DNA from 2 places in the Pseudoalteromonas sp. S558 genome. Region 1 is predicted to be linked to the other one. Evidence: riboswitches for the same ligand, from Rfam matches in the RefSeq annotation. Region 1 holds a riboswitch; the other holds the start of a gene.

Region 1 (4,338 bases):
TTTTAATTTCATTGTTTTGTTCCCATTTTTTAACAACTAATAAATTGTAGCTAATGAACTCTAGCTCAACCAGTTTTGTACAGACTACCTTAACCTTTGTTAATCGATACTTAACGAAAACAAAGGTTATTTTAATTGCATCGGATAATACCACTTGAACATGGCTTACCCTAGCGATGGCGTATTTACGATTAAAAATGGCTCTTTATAATCATGCAATTACATTTGCAATCAATGATTAAGTACCACAAAAGGTGCGATAACCATTATCACTCTCTGGCACAGCCTGAAATTCTAATAATTCCTCACTCTCTAAATATGGGTTATTTATCACTTTCGTAAAGCGATTTAACACATCACTTGAGCCAAATTCATTATACTCGGTAATTATTTTTTCGATAATGTGATTTCGTGGAATGGCTCTAGGATTAGCTTGGCGCATTGTTTGATAGCTATTTTCATCAGTGCGGTGATGCCACTTTATAGCCCACTGTGCTAGCACGCCTGGCACTGTCGCTTTATATTTCAATGATTCAGTTAATGCATCAAAGGTATTGGTGTAATCTAATTGATGGTCCTTTAATAATTTTAATAGCTCACCAATCAAATCACTGTCGTCAATATCTGCTTTTGCCAACCCTAATTTTTGTGCCCACATTGCTGTAAATTCAGTATTAAACTGCTCAGCAAAGCTATTAATATGTGGCGTCATTAATGAAACCGCTTGTTCATCATCGTCATGAATTAGTGGTATTAAGCTCTCTGCTAAGCGGGCGCAATTCCAGTTAGCCATATTTGGCTGATTACCAAATGCATAGCGACCTTGTTTGTCGATAGAGCTAAATACAGTATCAAAATCAAAGCTATTCATCATGGCACACGGGCCGTAATCAATGGTTTCTCCACTCACTAACGTATTATCGGTATTCATAACCCCATGTATAAAGCCAACACGCATCCAGCTCACAACTAGCTTAACTTGGTTTTTAATCACAGCGCCTAAAAATGCTAAATAGCGCTGCGATCCTGTACCAGTTATTTCTGGGTAATGTCGCTCTATAGCTAAATCAGCTAAATTTTTAAGTCCTTCAACATCGCCTTGCGTCGCTAAATATTGAAACGAGCCAACACGAATATGGCTCGTCGCTAAACGAGTAACTATGGCGCCTGCTTGTGGCGGATTACGATAAACCGTTTCGCCACTACCAACAACCGCTAAGCAGCGTGTGGTTTTAATGCCTAGTGCATGCATTGCCTCGCTCATTACGTATTCACGAATAGCAGGACCAAGTGCACAACGCCCATCACCCCCTCTTGAGTAAGGAGTAGCACCAGAGCCTTTTAATTGAATATCCCACAGCTGATTTTTATCATCATTAATAGCGCCCAGTAAATGCGCTCGCCCATCGCCTAAACGTGGTGAAAAATGTCCAAATTGGTGCCCAGAGTAACCAAGTGCTACTGCAGGAATAGCCTGTTTTTCGTTACCGCTAAAAGTGCTGGCACGCAAATCAGCAGTAACGTTAATATTAAACTCTTTTGCTAAGCTCTCATTCCACAGCAATAACTGAGGAGAGGCGACACTTGCAGGGAAATCTTCTATCGCAAAGTTTTCGGCTATTTGCGTATATCTTGGCACTAATTTCATGGTAATTCCTATTATTGCTGGCTTATACCAACACGGTTATCGCCTACACCATAGGCCACAATTAAGCTTAACTCTTGCATACTTAAGCCACTTTGCTTTTGCATTTCATTAAAAAAGGCTTGGGCTGCACTCAGTGACTTTTTAGTTTGTAAGCCGCCGTCTATAATTTTATGGGCACGCAAATAATTCTCTACATCGCGTGATAGTAAAAAAGTATCTTTACCAAGAGCTCGTAGCGCATAAGGCCCTGTATTTCCGCCTAAACGCGCGCCATGCTTTTTTAAATACGCCCATAAACCAATAATATCGTCTGCTGGACAATTAGCGACAAACTGGCTAAAACTGCCATGTTCTTGTGCTATTTCGTGGATCATGTAAGCATTTTCAGTAATTGTTTTTACTTTTTTATAGTTACGAACAATACGCTCATCCGTTGCTTTTTGTTCCAGCATATCGGGGGGCATCATTAATACCTTATCGACGCTAAAATCCCAAAAAACCTCTCTAAATCCCGACCACTTATTATTAATGACTGACCAATAAAAGCCACTTTGAAATACTTTTCGAGTAAATTCTTCCAGCCAATCGTCGTCACTTAACGTGCTTAGTTGTTTTTTAGATAGCGGTTTTGCAAGTAATAACTTAAGCATTTTTTCAGAGCCTTTTCGCTCTACCGCTCGCTTATAAATATCGCTAAATTTTTCCATACTAATTAAATACCTCACTACTTATGTTGCTAGTGTACGAGAAAAGCAGCCAATACGTAACCACTCCCATTATCGATGAATTAATCTATATTTAGCCGCTTGACACCCAGACGGCTAAAATGCTTTAATCGCTGCAATTACCCTATTTAAATTGCACAGGTTTGTAAGTTTTACTCTTCAAACAGGTGCAAAGGGCTAGAAGAGGTGCGTTATTCAGGTAGCGTATGTTAGGAGCGCAAACTCCAGTGAGCATACGTGAGGGGAATTAACGCCGAGAAGTAATCACTTTTGCGAGGTGTTTATTTCGGGCGACTAGGTTGAACCCTAGCGACTGTCACCAATAGCTGCTTATAACAAGCAGCTTATTAGTTTGGTGGAGAGCTTCTGGTCTTAAATATTAAGGCCATGCGCCCTATTATTTTAAGCCCATTCGCTCTTCGAATTATTAGTTCGAACGAGGTTAATGCGGCTCCTTCCATAAAGCTTTTTAACTCTTCGAATAACTTATAAGTTCGTGAGAGATGACCAATAACTTCAATATAAACGACTACAAATTATGGACCGCGCTCGTTACGCCATTAGATCAACACGGCGATGTTGACTACAACACGTTAACTAAACTGGTTAGCGATCAAGAAGCGGCACATAACGGTATTTTACTACTTGGCAGTACGGGCGAAGGTTTGGCACTAACGCTTAACGAGCAACAAGCCATTGTTGAACACGTATGCCAGCTAAAACCAAGTGTACCACTTATGGTTGCCGTGGGCGGTAGTAACTTAAAGCAACAAATTGAGTGGGTTAACTACTGTAATACACTCCCAATTCATAGCTTTTTACTGGGCTCACCGCTTTATGCAAAGCCCGGCGCTGTAGGTCAAACTCATTGGTTTGAAAGCCTACTCGATGCAAGTGCTCATCCGTGTATGCTTTATAACGTACCGGGCCGCAGTGGTGTCAGTATTCCTGTTCAAACAGTGACTAACTTACAAAATCATAAAAAATTATGGGCGTTAAAAGAAGCCAGTGGCAATATTGCTCAGTTTGAGGCTTATCGCCAAGCCGCGCCTAATTTAGCCTTATTTAGTGGCGACGATGCGCTAATGCCTTATTTTGCCCAAGCTGGTGCAAAAGGTTTAGTGTCGGTAGCTGCAAACGCATGGCCCGCACAAACTCACGAGTTTGTTAAACGCAGCTTAAGTGGTCAATATCCTAATTTATTTGCTCAATGGACTAGTGCCATTAATAGCCTATTTGCTGTCGCAAACCCTATTCCCGTAAAGGTATTGATGCATTTGCAGGGCCGCTTAAGCAGCCCGCAACTTCGTCCACCTTTAACACATCTTGAGTTAACTCAAACCGATTGCATCACAACTGCAAACAACACTATTTTATCTTGGCATTAAATACAGGTTTTTATAATGAGCTGGTTAGAACTATTAAATAATTTAGAATCGGGCGCAGTACGCGCAGCATCACAAAACGAAAGCGGCCAATGGCAAGCTAATGTAGAAGTAAAGCAAGGCATTTTAGAAGCCTTTAAAAATGGCACTAATACTGAGTTTGCAGGCGGCTTTGTTGATAAACACAACTTAGCTCCACAAGAGTTTAGTACTGACGATGGCGTGCGCATGGTGCCGGGTGGCTCGAGTGTTCGCCGTGGCGCTTACGTGGCTAAAGGCACCATTATTATGCCACCAGCGTATGTAAACATTGGTGCATACATCGACGAAGGCACAATGGTAGATAGCCACGCACTAGTGGGCTCGTGTGCACAAGTAGGTAAAAACGTACATTTAAGTGCTGCAGTACAGCTTGGTGGTGTACTTGAGCCAATTGGTGCAAGCCCAGTCGTTGTTGAAGACGATGCCTTTATTGGTGCAGGCTGTATTCTTGTTGAAGGCGTAGTCATTAAAAAAGGCGCAGTACTTGCCCCAGGCGTGCGTTTATCGGCAACTATTCCGGTATACGACTGCGTAAACG
Region 2 (4,338 bases), on a different contig from region 1:
AAACAGACACATGCGAAAGGTTCTGTTTTGCGTGTTCTTTAAAACTATATCAAAGGTTGTTTATCTACCATGGTTTCCTCGACTATTCTAACCCTGATAGCGATTGCATTTTTGCTCATCGTTATAGAAGATATAATCCATGTCAACAAAGCTAAAACTACATTATTTTTTGGTACGCTTTGCTGGATTCTTCTTTTTATCTACCCTCTTCACGGACAAAGCTCCGATTCAGTTCAACACCTCCTTAACGAAAATATTTTAGAAATTGCCTCATTATGGCTATTTTTAATGGCTGCAATGACCTTTGTCGCGTATTTAAATTCAAAGGGGTTTATAGAAAATATTGTTCATCGTGTTATGCCAAAAAGCATTAGCGAGAGAAAGTTAATGTTTTTGGTAGGTGGCTTTGCGTTTTTGTTTTCGTCGATTTCAGATAATGTAACGGCTACGCTTATCTCTTTAGCCGTTGTAATGTCGTTAAAACTTGAACCTAAAAAACTCATTAAATATGCCACGCTTATCGTGTTTGGGGTTAACTCAGGTGGGGTATCGCTAATAACAGGCGACGTAACCACACTGATGATATTTTTAGATGGCAAAGTAACCATAGGTCATTTACTACTACTTATCGCGCCAGCACTTGCAAGTGTTATGCTACTAGCTGCGCTATTGTCTATCGGTATGAAAGGGCGTGTTGAGTTTGCCGGTGCGGGTAAAACCCGAATAGAAAAAACCGACATTACCATTGCTGTTATATTTTTATCTACCGTAGTGAGCACACTTACCCTGAGTGTAATTTACAGCGTACCGCCTTTACTTACCTTTTTGTTTGGCTTATCAGTGATGTTTTTAGTAGCGCAATTTTTAATGCGCAAAAAAGACATTAACAAAGACATAATCGACTTTGTTCGCGATATAGAATACGACACATTGTTATTTTTTGTTGGTGTACTGCTGCTTGTTGGCGCACTAAAAGAAATTGGTATGCTAAGTAAATTTACCGATCTATACACGGTAATGGCCCCCGAGTACGCAAACTACTTAATGGGCATATTATCAGCAGGGGTCGATAACGTACCGCTTACTGCTGCTTTATTAAAAGCCGATATAGTAATGAGCCAACAACACTGGTTGTCGTTTACTTATGCAACGGGCGTGGGCGGTTCAATGCTGATCATTGGCTCGGCTGCGGGCATTATTGCCATGAGCAAAGTTAAAGCGCTTACCTTTATGAGCTACTTGCGTTTATCACTGCATTTATTAATTTGTTACACGGTTGGATATGCGGGCTCGTATTATATGGGCAGTTTTATTTAACTCATAAATTATTAAATGCTTGACAGCTAGACGTCTAAACGATAACTTTCAAAGCCCCGCTACTTAGTGGGGTTTTGTTTTATTAGCCACTGGTTAATAAAACATTCAGAAGAGGTGCGATACTTAGGTACTTAATGGTAGGCGACGAGAGCCGATGATCATTAAGAAGGGAAGTACTCGCCGAGAAAAATAATGATACGTCGTCATTGTTTTTCGGTTTATGGGGCTGAATCCTCAAAACTGTCACCAATATAGGTGGAGAGCTTCTGGCAGTGGACTTATCTTCAAGCATTCCTTTGCCAAGTTCTTCTTGTTTTATTGCGATTTGGATATCGCGAAAGGAGACTAAATGACTACCCAATCAGCGCCACAAACAGTGCCTCAAACAGAGTTAAGCGCAAAATCAGATTACATCGTTGCCAAATTTGGCGGAACCAGTGTTGCAAACTTTGAAGCGATGAGTCGCTGTAGCGAAATTATTGTTGCAGATAAAAGCGTACGTATTGTTACCGTGAGCGCCAGTGCCGGCGTAACTAACCACTTAGTTGCACTGTGTAAATCAAGTATTACCTCAAGTGAGCGCCAAGAGCACATAAACAGCGTGCTTGCTATTCAACAAACTATTTTAGATGAATTATCGCTAGATGCCGATTTAGCGGTTGGCTTTAACGAAACCCTAAAAGCATTTCAAACATTAGCTCAAGAGTCACTAACAACCGATCAACAACACGACGAGCTCCTTAGCTTTGGTGAGCGTTTGTCGTCGTATTTGTTTGCTCAGGTGCTTCGTTCACAAGGTTTAAACGCAGATCGCTTTGATGTGCGCAAGGTGCTTAAAACCGATAGCCAATTTGGTAAAGCAACGCCCAATGTTGCAGCCACAGCGCAAGCCGCTAAAGAATATTTAATTCCATTATTAGACGCTCAAGTAATTGTGACTCAGGGCTTTATTGGCAGTGACGAATACGGTCAAACCACAACGCTTGGGCGTGGTGGTTCTGATTACAGCGCTGCATTATTGGCTGAAGCAATTAATGCTAAAAGCGTGCATATTTGGACTGACGTTGTGGGTATTTTTAGCACCGATCCGCGTTTGTGCGCAAAAGCGACACCAATTGCACGCTTAAGCTTTGACGAAGCCGCTGAAATGGCGACCTTTGGTGCAAAAGTATTGCACCCCGCAACTATTTTACCCGCAAGCCGTAGTCACATTAACGTATTTGTTGGTTCGAGCCGCGAGCCAGAACGTGGTGGTACATGGATTGAGCGCGAAAAGTCGCAACAACCAGGTATACGCGCAGTAACACAACGCAAAAATCAAATATTGCTTACCCTTAAAAGCCCAGAAATGCTCCTAGCAAGCGGCTTTTTAGCCCGCGTATTTACGCTATTAAGCGAATACAATATATCGGTAGATTTGGTTACCACCTCAGAAATCAGCGTAGCTATAACCCTTGATAACGCGCAAAACGCCTCGCGCCCAGAGCTTGATCAAGAATGCCTAGATAAGCTTGCAGAGTTTTGCCATGTGTCGGTAGAAAATAACCTAACATTGGTGGCACTTATTGGCTCTGAGATTCAATTACGCCAACACGAAATGAACTTAATGAGTGTACTAAAAGACTTTAATATTCGATTAATTTGTCACGGTGCGAGTAAACACAACTTGTGCTTTTTAGTAGAGCAAACTGAGTCAGATAACGTAGTGCAATCTATTCATAGCCGTTTATTAGAAAATGATTTTGCTGCGTAAGTAACGGTTATTCAGGAAAATTACCTAGTAACATCAGTTAATAAAGAAACTTAACAAAATTAATTAACAAAGTCACTTAATAAAAAGCATCGCCAGTCGATGCTTTTTTTATGCACCACACTTACATCAAAACAAACATTGCTCTCACTACTATTAGTTACCGCAACGCGATTGCTGCTAGCACTCAGCTTTGCACTATTTAACTCGTCAAACACATTAGGGCTAAGTAGCTTTGCAATGGGGCGGCTGGTGGCCTTAGCAAGTGACTCTTTTAATGTCCAAATTCTGAAAAATGTATCTGCTTGGGCTTGGGTATTAGTGGGCTTGGTGATAAGTGTAATTTCATCATTATGATAAAAATGCTTGGCGAGTTTTTCAAATGGGCGCTTTAAGCTTACTTTTTCAACATCAAAACCAAATTCACTTTTATCAAGGTTAAGCGCGACCCCAACTAAACCATGCGAATGCGAAATACAGGTATTAATAACATCATCACCCACGTGTATTTTCAGTTTTGAGCTTGTCTCGTCAAATTCTGTACTCATTTTATTAAGCGCTACGAGCACATATTGCGGCTGCGTTATTTTAATAAGGTGTTTTAACAATAACCGCGTAGCTAAATACTCTTGCTTAGCTTGCGGGCTTTTTCTACGGTTTATAACTGATAACTCAAATGAGCTTAAGCAATCAGGCAAATTAAAGTCACTAAGCTCAAGTGTTTTAGCATTAAAGAGTAAAATACTGTGATTAGCTAACGGTAACTTTGCCAATTGAGTTGAGGTAATGCTTAATGTGTTTTCAAAATAATGTGTGGTCATAAATGCTTAAAGTGGGTGAGCCGCTGTAATTATGAGCGGTTAACAGTGCTTATTTATACAACGAGCAATTTTATTACTCAGCTGGCATGAAATATGGTTTAATTCACAATAATCAAAATAATAACAGATTTGTAGATGTATGGCACAAGTGCGTGATGGGTTTCAAAGCCGACTTGGTTTTGTTTTAGCGGCTGCTGGCGCAGCAGTCGGTTTAGGTAATATTTGGGGTTTTCCTACGCAAGCTGCCAATCATGGTGGCGGCGCATTTTTACTGGTTTATTTTATTGTCATATTTTTACTTGCACTCCCTGCGCTGTATACCGAACTGTATTTAGGGCATAGCGCGCAAGCTAATCCTGTAAGAGCGTTGGGCGATGCATGGCAAAACACTAATCGCAAAGTCGGTGCAGCAGCAGGGTATATTGGCCTTGCCGGCGCAGTTGTTATGCT

What was found. Region 1 has a riboswitch for lysine ahead of dapA (4-hydroxy-tetrahydrodipicolinate synthase). Riboswitches for the same ligand answer to the same signal wherever they lie in the genome.
Region 2: linked by a shared signal. The riboswitch ahead of lysC (lysine-sensitive aspartokinase 3) and the one ahead of dapA (4-hydroxy-tetrahydrodipicolinate synthase) in region 1 are both predicted to bind lysine.

Annotation. Positions count from the first base shown of each region.
Region 1 covers NZ_PNDU01000132.1:2,703-7,040, reverse strand. Annotated here, with positions in the region: gene CWB66_RS10485 (OmpA family protein) at 1-12, opposite strand, end outside; gene CWB66_RS10480 (protein adenylyltransferase SelO) at 239-1,648, opposite strand; gene CWB66_RS10475 (DNA-3-methyladenine glycosylase I) at 1,660-2,355, opposite strand; lysine riboswitch at 2,547-2,747, shown strand; gene dapA (4-hydroxy-tetrahydrodipicolinate synthase) at 2,877-3,761, shown strand; gene CWB66_RS10465 (2,3,4,5-tetrahydropyridine-2,6-dicarboxylate N-succinyltransferase) at 3,777-4,338, shown strand, end outside.
Region 2 covers NZ_PNDU01000140.1:18,773-23,110, reverse strand. Annotated here, with positions in the region: gene nhaD (sodium:proton antiporter NhaD) at 70-1,317, shown strand; lysine riboswitch at 1,419-1,591, shown strand; gene lysC (lysine-sensitive aspartokinase 3) at 1,667-3,070, shown strand; gene CWB66_RS11155 (4'-phosphopantetheinyl transferase family protein) at 3,130-3,888, opposite strand; gene CWB66_RS11150 (sodium-dependent transporter) at 4,028-4,338, shown strand, end outside.